DNA from 2 places in the Streptomyces sp. NPDC012510 genome. Region 2 is predicted to be linked to the other one. Evidence: riboswitches for the same ligand, from Rfam matches in the RefSeq annotation. Region 2 holds a riboswitch; the other holds the start of a gene.
The links. Region 2 has a riboswitch for thiamine pyrophosphate ahead of thiO (glycine oxidase ThiO). Riboswitches for the same ligand answer to the same signal wherever they lie in the genome.
Positions count from the first base shown of each region.

Region 1 (5,348 bases), on a different contig from region 2:
CGGTGACCTGGGCCTTCGGGCGGGAGCTGCTCATCGACGGGGTCGGACGGCCGTGCGGTGACGGGGACGTCCATATCGCGCCCGCGGACCCGGAGTCGTTCGGTGAGGTCCTGATCCGGCTTCAGGTGGGCACCGACCAGGCGATGTTCCGGGTCGGCACGGCGCCGCTGGTGGCCTTCCTGGACCGTACGGACAAGCTCGTGCCCCTGGGGCAGGAGCGTTCCCTCGCCGACTTCGACACGCTCCTCGACGAGGCGCTGGACCGCATCCTGGCCGAGGAACAGAGCGCCGGCTGAACCGTTACGGCGTCCGTCGCGACCTGTAATGCTTCAGCGCTTGCGGCGACGGCCCTTTCCTCCGCGCGCCGGAGCCGGAGCGGGAGCGGCCGCTGCTTCCAGGGCAGTGGGGCGGTCGGCCGAGACGACCAGGGCGGCCAGCGCGGTGGTCACCGGGACGGAGGCCACCAGACCGATCGAGCCGACCAGCGTGCGCACGATCTCCTCGGCGACCAGCTCGCTGTTGGCGACCGTGCCGACACTGCTCTGGGCGATCGAGAAGAGCAGCAGCAGCGGCAGCGCGGCACCGGCGTAGGCGAGGACGAGGGTGTTGACCACCGAGGCGATGTGGTCCCGGCCGATCCGGATGGCCGCGCGGTACAGCCCACGCCAACCCATCGCGGGATTCGCCGCGTGCAGTTCCCAGACCGCCGAGGTCTGGGTGACCGTGACGTCGTCGAGCACACCGAGCGAACCGATGATGACGCCCGCGAGCAGCAGACCGCTCATGTCGATCGACGGGTACAGCCCGTGGATCAGGCCGGTGTTGTCGTCCGTGTTGCCCGTCAGGCTGGCCCAGCCGATGAACCCCGAACCCAGCAGACCGATCAGCAGCAGCGAGATCAGCGTGCCGAGCACCGCCACGGATGTCCGGGCCGAGAGTCCATGGCACATGTAGAGCGCGATCAGCATGATGGCGCTCGCCCCGACCACCGCGACGACCAGGGGATTCGAGCCTTGCAGGATGGCCGGCAGGATGAAGAGGGTCAGCACCATGAAACTGATGGCCAGCGCGACCAGGGCCATGACACCGCGCAGCCGGCCCACCACCACGACAGCGAGCGCGAAGATCCCGGCGAGCAGCGCCATCGGGAGCTTCCGGTTCACATCGGTGACCGAGTACTGCAGGTCCTTGGGCGCGGCGGGCTCGTAAGCGACCACGACCTCCTGGCCCTGCTCCAACTGCCGTGACTGGTCGGGCTGCACGATCTCCGTGAACGTACGTCCCTTGTCCTTGCCGGTGTCGACCCGGACCGTGGCCTTCTTGCAGGTGCCGTTCGCCTGCTGCTGTGCGGCCGAGCCTTCGGCGGTGGACGTGTCGCCGGTCGGGGGGACGCCGGAGGCGTTCACCGACGAGCAGTCGACCGCATCGACCTTGGTCACAGTGGCCTGTTGCGTCTGCCGGTCGAAGCCCACCCCGGTGCGCTCGTGCGCCGGTGCGCCGCCGGGCCAGAGCACGACGAGGCCCACGACGACCGCGGTCGCGAAGGGGATCAGCACCGCGGCGATGACCTTGCGAAGATGCTGTGAGACGGGCGCGGCTGGGCCGTGGCTGTGGCTGTGCGAATGGCCGTGGCCGCCGTCGGAGCCATGGCCGCCGTCGGAGCCATGGCCGTGGCCGTTTCCTGGGCCATGGCCATGGGGCGGCTCGGAGGGTGGAGGCGGTGGCTGCTGCGTCGTGGTCACCGCCCGATCATCGCAAGAACGAGCGATGCCCACTGTTCACCGCGCCACATCTGCCGCTAGCGTGGGGGCACCTTTGCACACGCGGGAGCTCGGAGCACCGGGCTGAGAGGGCGCTGACCTCCGCAGACGCGATGTTTCACGTGGAACATCGTCGGGCGGAAATCGCTGCGTCGACCGCTGAACCTGTTACCGGGTAATGCCGGCGTAGGGAGTAGGTCTCATGACCATCGAGGACACACGCACGTCTGCCTCCGGCCGGACGGACGGGACATCTGCCGGGTCCGAGGGCGAAAAGAATCGGGGCGAACAGCCCCTGGAGGCCGGGAAGTCCATCGGCTGGCACAAGGCGTACATCGAGGGCTCACGCCCCGACGTACGGGTGCCGGTCCGCCAGGTGCACCTCACCAACGGGCAGTCCGTCACCTTGTACGACACCTCCGGCCCGTACACCGATCCGACAGCCGAGACCGACGTCAGGAGGGGGCTCCTCCCTCTTCGCGAGAACTGGATCGTCTCCCGGGGAGATACCGAGGAGTACGCGGGCCGTCCCGTGCGCCCCGAGGACGACGGCATCAAGCACACCTCGCCGCGCGGTGGACTGCGCAACCTCGACGCGGTGTTTCCGGGGCGGTCGCGTCGGCCGCGCCGCAGTCGTGACGGCCGAGCGGTGACCCAGCTCGCGTACGCACGACGCGGGGAGATCACCCCGGAGATGGAGTTCGTGGCCGTCCGGGAGAACGTCTCGTCGGAGGTCGTGCGCGAGGAGATCGCCGCGGGCCGGGCCGTACTGCCCGCCAACGTGAACCACCCGGAGATCGAGCCGATGATCATCGGCAAGCGGTTCCTGGTGAAGGTCAACGCCAACATCGGCAACTCCGCGGTCACCTCCTCCATCGAGGAGGAGGTCGAGAAGATGACCTGGGCGACCCGCTGGGGAGCGGACACGGTCATGGACCTGTCCACCGGCCGGAACATCCACACCACCCGTGAATGGGTGCTGCGCAACTCCCCCGTCCCCATCGGCACGGTGCCGCTCTATCAGGCACTGGAGAAGGTCGACGGCAAGGCCGAGGAACTGACCTGGGAGATCTACAAGGACACGGTGATCGAGCAGGCCGAGCAGGGCGTGGACTACATGACGGTCCACGCGGGCGTGCGCCTGGCGTATGTGCCGCTCACCGCGAACCGCAAGACCGGCATCGTCTCCCGCGGCGGATCGATCATGGCGGCCTGGTGTCTGGCACACCACAAGGAATCGTTCCTCTATGAGAACTTCGAGGAACTGTGCGAGATCCTCGCCGCCTACGACGTGACGTACTCCCTCGGCGACGGCCTCCGGCCGGGCTCCATCGCGGACGCCAACGACGAGGCGCAGTTCGCGGAGTTGCGCACCCTCGGGGAACTCAACACGATCGCCAAGCGTTTCCACGTACAGACCATGATCGAAGGCCCGGGACATGTTCCGATGCACAAGATCAAGGAGAACATCGATCTGCAGCAGGAGATCTGCGATGAGGCTCCGTTCTATACGCTCGGCCCGCTGACCACGGACGTCGCACCGGCGTACGACCACATCACCTCAGGCATAGGTGCCGCGATGATCGCGTGGTGGGGCACCGCGATGCTCTGCTACGTCACTCCCAAGGAGCACTTGGGACTGCCCAACCGTGACGACGTGAAGACCGGCGTCATCACCTACAAGATCGCGGCCCATGCGGCGGACATCGCCAAGGGGCACCCGGGCGCACAGGAGTGGGACGATGCGTTGTCGGACGCCCGCTTCGAGTTCCGCTGGGAGGACCAGTTCAATCTGGCCCTCGACCCCGACACCGCCCGTGAGTTCCACGACGAGACCCTCCCGGCCGAGCCGGCCAAGACGGCCCACTTCTGCTCCATGTGCGGCCCGAAGTTCTGCTCGATGAAGATCTCCCAGGACATCCGTCGTGAACACGGCGGTTCCCGGGCCGAGATCGAGGCGGGTATGGCCCAGAAGTCCAAGGAGTTCGCCGAGGCGGGAAACCGGGTCTACCTGCCGATGGCGGACTGAGGCGCACCGACGTGCGGGTCGGACACGGCGGACGTGGTCCGATCGCGGACGCAGGTCCCCCGTGCGCCAAGCGGTGCTCTTCCGGCCGGTTGCCGGGAGAGCCCGCCGCCACGGGGCAGCGGTGACCTGAGACCGGCTGGGCGAAGCGCTCGCCGCTGTGGGGCGGTCCGTTCCGGCCGGCGTGGGTGTGGCGCCGGGGCCGCCAGCCCGGTGGATGCCGGGGCGGCGGCCGGGGCCCGGCGTCATTCGGGCCGGTGCTCCGGGCCGCCGAAGTCCGGGCTCGTGAAGTCCGGGCTGGTGTAACTCGGGCGAGAGGCGGTGCCGCCGCTGTCCGGGCTGCTGCTGAAGCTGGGGCGGTTGTAACCGAGGTGCGGCATACGGCTGGGCGGTGCCGGTCGGTCGGACTCCTCCAGTGCCGCCGGGCCCGGGTTCGCGAGGGCGTCGCGGAGGAACGGCAGGATGCCACGCTCCAGAAGGGCTTCGCGCCAGGCCTCCCTGGCCCGGTTCACCTCGTCGTTCAACTTGCTGCGAGCACCGACGTCCAGGAGGGCGGTGGCGTTGTTGCGCAGCGCGGTGAGAAGCAGACCGACCGCGGCCACGAGGATCGCGGCCGCGGTGACGGCACCGAAGACCCACCCCGTGGTGAGGAGGGTCTCCGCGATCGCCCGCTCGGGGTCGAGCACCTTCATGACGTACCCCACGAGCAGGAAGAGCACGGCGGCGGTGCCGGCGAGGACGGGCGCGAGCACCGCGGCTATCGCACCGGCGCCCGCACCGGCCGCCTCGGTGACCTCGCCCATGGTGGCCGCGAAACCCACCGCGCTTCCGTCCGGTTCGCTGGAGCCGGTCGCCGTTCCATCGGGGGTGGATGGGCTGGCCGACGACGGGCTGCGGAAGTCGTCGCGGACCTTCACGTAGTACTGGTACTCGGTCGCCGCGGCGGCCGTGATGATCGCCGTGGCGTTGAGGGCCATGGTGCGCAGTTGTTCGGGGTTGAGCCGCCGCAGGCCAGCGGCGAATTCCGGGCGGTGTGGTGCGGAGCGCAGCGCCTCGCCGAGGATCCGCTCGTACTCCTGGCGGTCCTCACTGAGCAGGTGCTGCGGAACGCTGTTCATGTGCATCCCCCGATGCTCCGTAGGGCTTGTGGCTCGGCATGCTGACGAGCCGTCGGGCAGAAACGGAGGGGAGCCTGCTACGGATAAGCAGATGGTAGAGCGGTGACGGCAGGCGGTGACAGGGGGTTTGCGGAAATTGGCCCCTGGCCAGCGAAGTCTTCCGACGGAAGTCGCCTGCCCGTTGACGGCTCAGGTAGGCAGCGGAAGTTCCTGGACCAGCAGCTTTCCGGCCATGGTCACGCCGCCGTCCATGGCGACGGCGAGACCGTCCGCATAGACGTACGGTCCTTCGACCGAAGGTCCCGTGTCCTCCTCACCGTCCTCCGATCCGACCTCGCCCAGGAGGTACGGAATGGGGCTGTGACCATGGACGATGCGGGTGCCGCCGTAGACGTCGAGCAGAGAGCGCACGGCGTCGGCTCCGCCCTCGTCGCGGAAGGAGAA
Region 1 covers NZ_JBIBEN010000004.1:197,264-202,611, reverse strand. The annotation lists gene ACFY9I_RS08725 (SsgA family sporulation/cell division regulator) at 1-296, shown strand, start outside; gene ACFY9I_RS08720 (YibE/F family protein) at 330-1,742, opposite strand; TPP riboswitch at 1,814-1,970, shown strand; gene thiC (phosphomethylpyrimidine synthase ThiC) at 1,963-3,789, shown strand; gene ACFY9I_RS08710 (hypothetical protein) at 4,032-4,910, opposite strand; gene ACFY9I_RS08705 (metallophosphoesterase) at 5,094-5,348, opposite strand, start outside.
Region 1: it holds a riboswitch for thiamine pyrophosphate, as region 2 does, so the genes downstream of both, thiC (phosphomethylpyrimidine synthase ThiC) here and thiO (glycine oxidase ThiO) in region 2, are expected to answer to the same signal.

Region 2 (5,348 bases):
ATCTCGGTCACGTCTCCAAGACTGCCATCTGCGACTGACACTGGGTAGCCGAGCCGCCTCCGGCGAGGCCGACGGGGCGTACGCCTGCGGCGACACCGCAGGCCCCGCTTCCCGGCACCGGGCTATGCCGTGGCGGCCTTCAGGGGCCTCGACGGATCCCGCAGGAGGGCCGGGTCCATGGGGGTGCCGGCGTCGATCAGGCGGCGGCCCTGGGCCAGGTCGCGGGGGCGGCCCACGGCGAGGAGCGCGATGAGACGGCTGTCGCGGAGCCAGCACACGGACCAGGCGGCACCGGCGGGGTCGCCGCGCCAGAGGGTGGTGTCGGCGAAGGCGTGGTCACCGGCGTACTGGACGAAGCGGCCGAACTGCTCCGACCAGAAGTAGGGAACGGGATCGTAGCGCTCGGGGGCCTCGCCGAGGATGTTCGCGGCGACCGTGCGGGGGCCCTGGAGCGCGTTGTCCCAGTGGTGGACGAGGAGGCGCTGGCCGTACCTGCCCGAAGGGAAGGACGCGCAGTCGCCGACGGCGTAGACGTCGGGCGCGGAGGCGCGCAGGTGATCGTCGGCCACCACCTCGCCGTGCTGCGCGCCGAGCTCGATGCCTGAGCCCTGCAGCCAGGCCGTGGCGGGGCGCGCGCCGATGCCGACCACGACGGCCCCGGCCGGGATCTCGGTGCCGTCGTCCAGGACCACCGTCCCGGGCTCCACACGCTCCACGCGCGCGTGCGTGCGCAGCGTGGTGCCGCTGTCGGCGTACCAGGCGGTCATCGGCGCGGCCACCTCCGCCGGCAGCGCGCCCGCCAGGGGCCGGTCGGCCGCCTCGACGACCGTCACCGCGCACCCCGCCTCCCGCGCGGCCGTCGCGAACTCGGCGCCGATCCAGCCCGCGCCCACCACCACGATGTCGTGCTGCTGCGCCAGCACCGGCCGCAGCCGCTCCGCGTCGTCCAGCGTCCGCAGCAGATGCACTCCGGGCACGCCCTCGGCCCCCGGCAGCCGGATCGGTTCCGCGCCGGTGGCGATGACGAGGACGTCGTACGGGACGGGTCCGGTGGCCGTGTCGAGTTCATGGTCGGCGGGGCGCAGGCCCGACACCTCACGGCCCAGCTGGAGTTCGATGCCGAGCGCCTCGAAGTCGACGTCGAAGGCGGAGCCCTCGGCCTTGCCGAGCAGCACGGCCTTGGACAGCGGTGGCCGGTCGTACGGCTGGTGGGGCTCGGCGCCGATCAGTGTGACGGTGCCGGCGAAGCCCTGTTCGCGCAGGGCGACCGCGGTCTGCACACCGGCCATGCCCGCGCCCACGACGACCACGCGGCGTGCCGGTGACGTGCCCCGTTGTTGCGTCTGCTCGCTCACCTGATCACCATAGACAACTGACTGTTCATCAGTCAGGGGGCATGCTCGGTGACCTGCTCCACAACGCTGCTCCCGGCACCTTCCTGTGACTCCCACTCCCAGGTCTCCTCCAGGCGCACCCGCCCGTCGGGGAGCTCGACCACCGTCGACACGCAGTGCCCCGAGGACGTCGTCCCGTCCCGCTTCAGCTGCACGTACCGGAAGTCCAGCCGGTCGCCGTCCCTGGTGCCCACCAGATGCCCGCGCACGACGTCGCCGCCCGTGTACTCCGCCCAGATCTCACCGTCCTTCTCGTGGTAGGTGAACCGGGTGCGGGTGCCCACCTGACCTGGGGCCTGGTCGGCCACGGGGGCGAGGACGAGACCGTCGAGCGAACGTGCCACGGGTGGAGGCTCCCTTACTGAGACTTACGGCGGCGGGCTAGGGTGGCCAACGTAGAGCACTCGCGGGAGCCCGGACGTACCGGGCTGAGAGGGAGGCTGGCGGCCTCCGACCGTACGAACCTGATCCGGGTCATGCCGGCGAAGGGAGGGGCTGGACGCCCATGTCGCGTACACACACGTCAGACGTCCTCGTCGTGGGGGGCGGAATCATCGGGCTGGTCACGGCGTGGCGGGCCGCCCGGCGCGGGTTGGCCACGGCCGTGGTCGATCCCGAGCCCGGCGGCGGGGCCGCGCAGGTGGCGGCCGGGATGCTCGCCGCCGTGACGGAACTGCACTACGGCGAGCAGACACTGCTGGGGCTCAACCTGGAGTCCGCACGCCGCTACCCCGACTTCGCGGCCGAGCTGACCGAGGAGACGGGCCTCGACCTCGGCTACCGCCGCTCCGGCACGCTCGCCGTGGCACTCGACGCCGACGACCGCGCCCACCTGCGGGAACTGCACACTCTGCAGCGGCGGTCGGGCCTTGAGTCGGAGTGGCTGAGCGGCCGTGACTGCCGCCGTCTGGAGCCGATGCTGGCCCCCGGCGTGCGCGGTGGGCTGCGCGTCGACGGGGACCACCAGATCGACCCGAGGCGGCTGTCCAGGGCCCTCGTCGCGGCCTGCGAGCGCGCCGGGGTGGTGTTCCACCGGACATGGGCTGAGGAACTGTCGGTGGTACGGGCGCGGGCCGCCGGGGTCCGGACCGGTGACGGTGACCGGTTGGCCGCCGGGCAGGTCGTCCTCGCCGCGGGCAGCCTCAGCGCGCGGCTCGCGGGGGTCCCGGAGGAGGTGCTGCCGCCGGTGCGGCCGGTGAAGGGGCAGGTGCTGCGGCTGACCGTGCCGAAGCCCTGTGCGCCCTTCCTGAGCCGGACCGTGCGGGCCGTGGTCCGCGGCGGTCACGTCTACCTGGTGCCGCGCGAGAACGGCGAACTCGTCGTCGGCGCGACCAGCGAGGAGCTGGGCTGGGACACCACGGTGACGGCCGGCGGGGTCTACGAACTGCTGCGCGACGCCCATGAACTCGTCCCCGGGATCACCGAACTCCCGCTCACCGAGACCCGTGCGGGCCTGCGCCCCGCCTCCCCCGACAACGCGCCGCTCCTCGGCCCCACCGCACTCGACGGTCTGCTCCTCGCGACGGGCCACCACCGCAACGGGGTGCTCCTCACCCCGGTCACCGGCGATGTCATGGCCCATGTGCTGACCGCCGGTGAACTGCCGGAGGAGGCCAGGGACTTCACGCCGCTGCGGTTCCGCGCCGGTGTGGCCCGCGCACTCATGGAGCAGCCCGCGTGAGCGCCACCGAGACCCTGAGCATCCTCGTCAACGGGGAGCGGCGGGAGATCGCTCCCGGTACGGCGCTCGACGCGGTCGTACGCGCTCTCACCGCGTCCCCGTCCGGGGTCGCCGCCGCCCTCAACGAAACCGTCGTCCCTCGCGCGCGATGGACGTCCACCGCCCTCTGCGAGGGGGACCGCGTCGAGGTCCTCACCGCCGTCCAAGGAGGCTGATCCATGGCAGACGACCCCTTCGTCCTCGGCGGTACGACCTATTCGTCCCGGCTGATCATGGGCACCGGTGGCGCGGCCGGCCTGGACGTCCTGGAGCGTGCGCTGGTGGCCTCCGGCACGGAGCTGACGACGGTCGCGATGCGCCGGGTGAACGCCTCCGTGCACGGCTCGGTCCTGTCCGTGCTCGACAGGCTGGGCATCCGTGTACTGCCCAACACGGCCGGCTGCTTCACGGCGGGCGAGGCCGTGCTGACCGCCCGTCTCGCGCGCGAGGCGCTCGGCACCTCGCTGGTCAAGTTGGAGGTCATCGCCGACGAGCGGACGCTGCTGCCCGATCCGATCGAGCTGCTCGACGCCGCCGAGACGCTGGTCGACGACGGTTTCACCGTGCTGCCGTACACGAATGACGATCCCGTGCTCGCGCGGAAGCTGGAGGACGTGGGCTGTGCGGCGATCATGCCGCTCGGGTCGCCGATCGGGTCGGGGCTCGGGATCCGCAATCCGCACAACTTCCGGTTGATCGTCGAGCACGCGCGCGTGCCGGTGATCCTCGACGCGGGGGCGGGAACGGCGTCGGACGTCGCGCTCGCGATGGAGCTGGGGTGTGCGGGGGTGATGCTCGCCTCGGCCGTCACCCGGGCGCAGGAGCCGGTGCTGATGGCCGAGGGGATGCGGCACGCGGTGGAGGCGGGACGGCTGGCGTGGCGGGCGGGCCGGATTCCCCGACGGTACTTCGCGGAGGCGTCGTCGCCGGAGGAGGGGATGGCACGGCTGGACCCGGAGCGGCCGGCGTTCTGAGCGGCGCCTCATGGCTCGCAGGACACGGCCCCCGCGCCCCTGAGCCTTGAGACGCCCGACCGTCCCCGACCGGTCACAGCTCTGCTGCAGTCCGCACCGGACGTGATCCGGGGGTCGGTGGCGGCTCGTAGACTCGCTGCGTGGACACGACCCTTCAGGACCCGCTTGTCGGCCGGGTGCTCGACGGCCGGTATCGAGTCGAGGCGCGGATCGCGGTCGGCGGGATGGCCACGGTCTACCGGACCGTGGACACCCGCCTCGACCGCGTGCTCGCGCTCAAGGTGATGCATCCGACGCTGGCCGCGGACCGGATGTTCGTCGAGCGGTTCATCCGTGAGGCCAAGTCGGTGGCGAGGCTGTCGCACCCGAACGTGGTGGGGGTCTACGACCAGGGCACCGACGGCCCGTACGTCTACCTCGCGATGGAGTACGTGGCCGGCTGCACCCTCCGCGACGTGCTGCGTGAGCGCGGCGCGCTGCAGCCCCGGGCGGCGCTGGACATCCTGGAGCCCGTGCTCGCCGCGCTGGGCGCCGCGCACCGCGCCGGGTTCGTGCACCGGGACATGAAGCCGGAGAACGTGCTGATAGGGGACGACGGCCGGGTCAAGGTCGCCGACTTCGGGCTCGTACGGGCCGTGGACACGGTCACCAGCACCACCGGCACCGTCCTCGGCACCGTCTCCTACCTCGCTCCGGAGCAGTTGGAGCACGGCACGACCGACACCCGGGTCGATGTGTACGCGTGCGGCGTGATGCTCTACGAGATGCTCACCGGCGGCAAGCCGCACGCCGGGGACTCCCCCGCACAGGTGCTCTACCACGCACTGCACGTCGACGTGCCCCCGCCGTCGGCCGTCGTTCCGGGGCTGCCGTACGAGCTGGACGAACTGGTCGCCTCGGCGACCGCCCGCAATCCCGAGCTGCGGCCGTACGACGCCGTGGCCCTGCTCGGGCAGACGCTGGACGCACGGGCCGGGCTGAGCGCCGAGCAACTGGACGCGGTGCCGCCCCAGGCGACAGCGGGCGGGCACGACAACGCGGAGGACCGGACGAGCGTGATCCCTCGCTCCCTGTCCCTGCCGCGGTCGGCTCCGGCCGAACCCGACCAGCCGCTGAACCGGACGAGCCGGCTGGAGTCGCCCCCGCCGCCGCCCCGGCGTGCCCGTGACGGCCGAGCGCCCCGGCGTGGGCTGCTCGCGGTCATGGTGGCCGTGCTGCTGGTGTTCGGTGTGGGCGGCGCCGTCTGGTACATCACCTCGG
Region 2 covers NZ_JBIBEN010000017.1:156,744-162,091, reverse strand. The annotation lists gene ACFY9I_RS29060 (Rv2175c family DNA-binding protein) at 1-11, opposite strand, end outside; gene ACFY9I_RS29055 (FAD-dependent oxidoreductase) at 123-1,355, opposite strand; gene ACFY9I_RS29050 (hypothetical protein) at 1,388-1,738, opposite strand; TPP riboswitch at 1,791-1,902, shown strand; gene thiO (glycine oxidase ThiO) at 1,900-3,075, shown strand; gene thiS (sulfur carrier protein ThiS) at 3,090-3,290, shown strand; gene ACFY9I_RS29035 (thiazole synthase) at 3,294-4,088, shown strand; gene pknB (Stk1 family PASTA domain-containing Ser/Thr kinase) at 4,229-5,348, shown strand, end outside.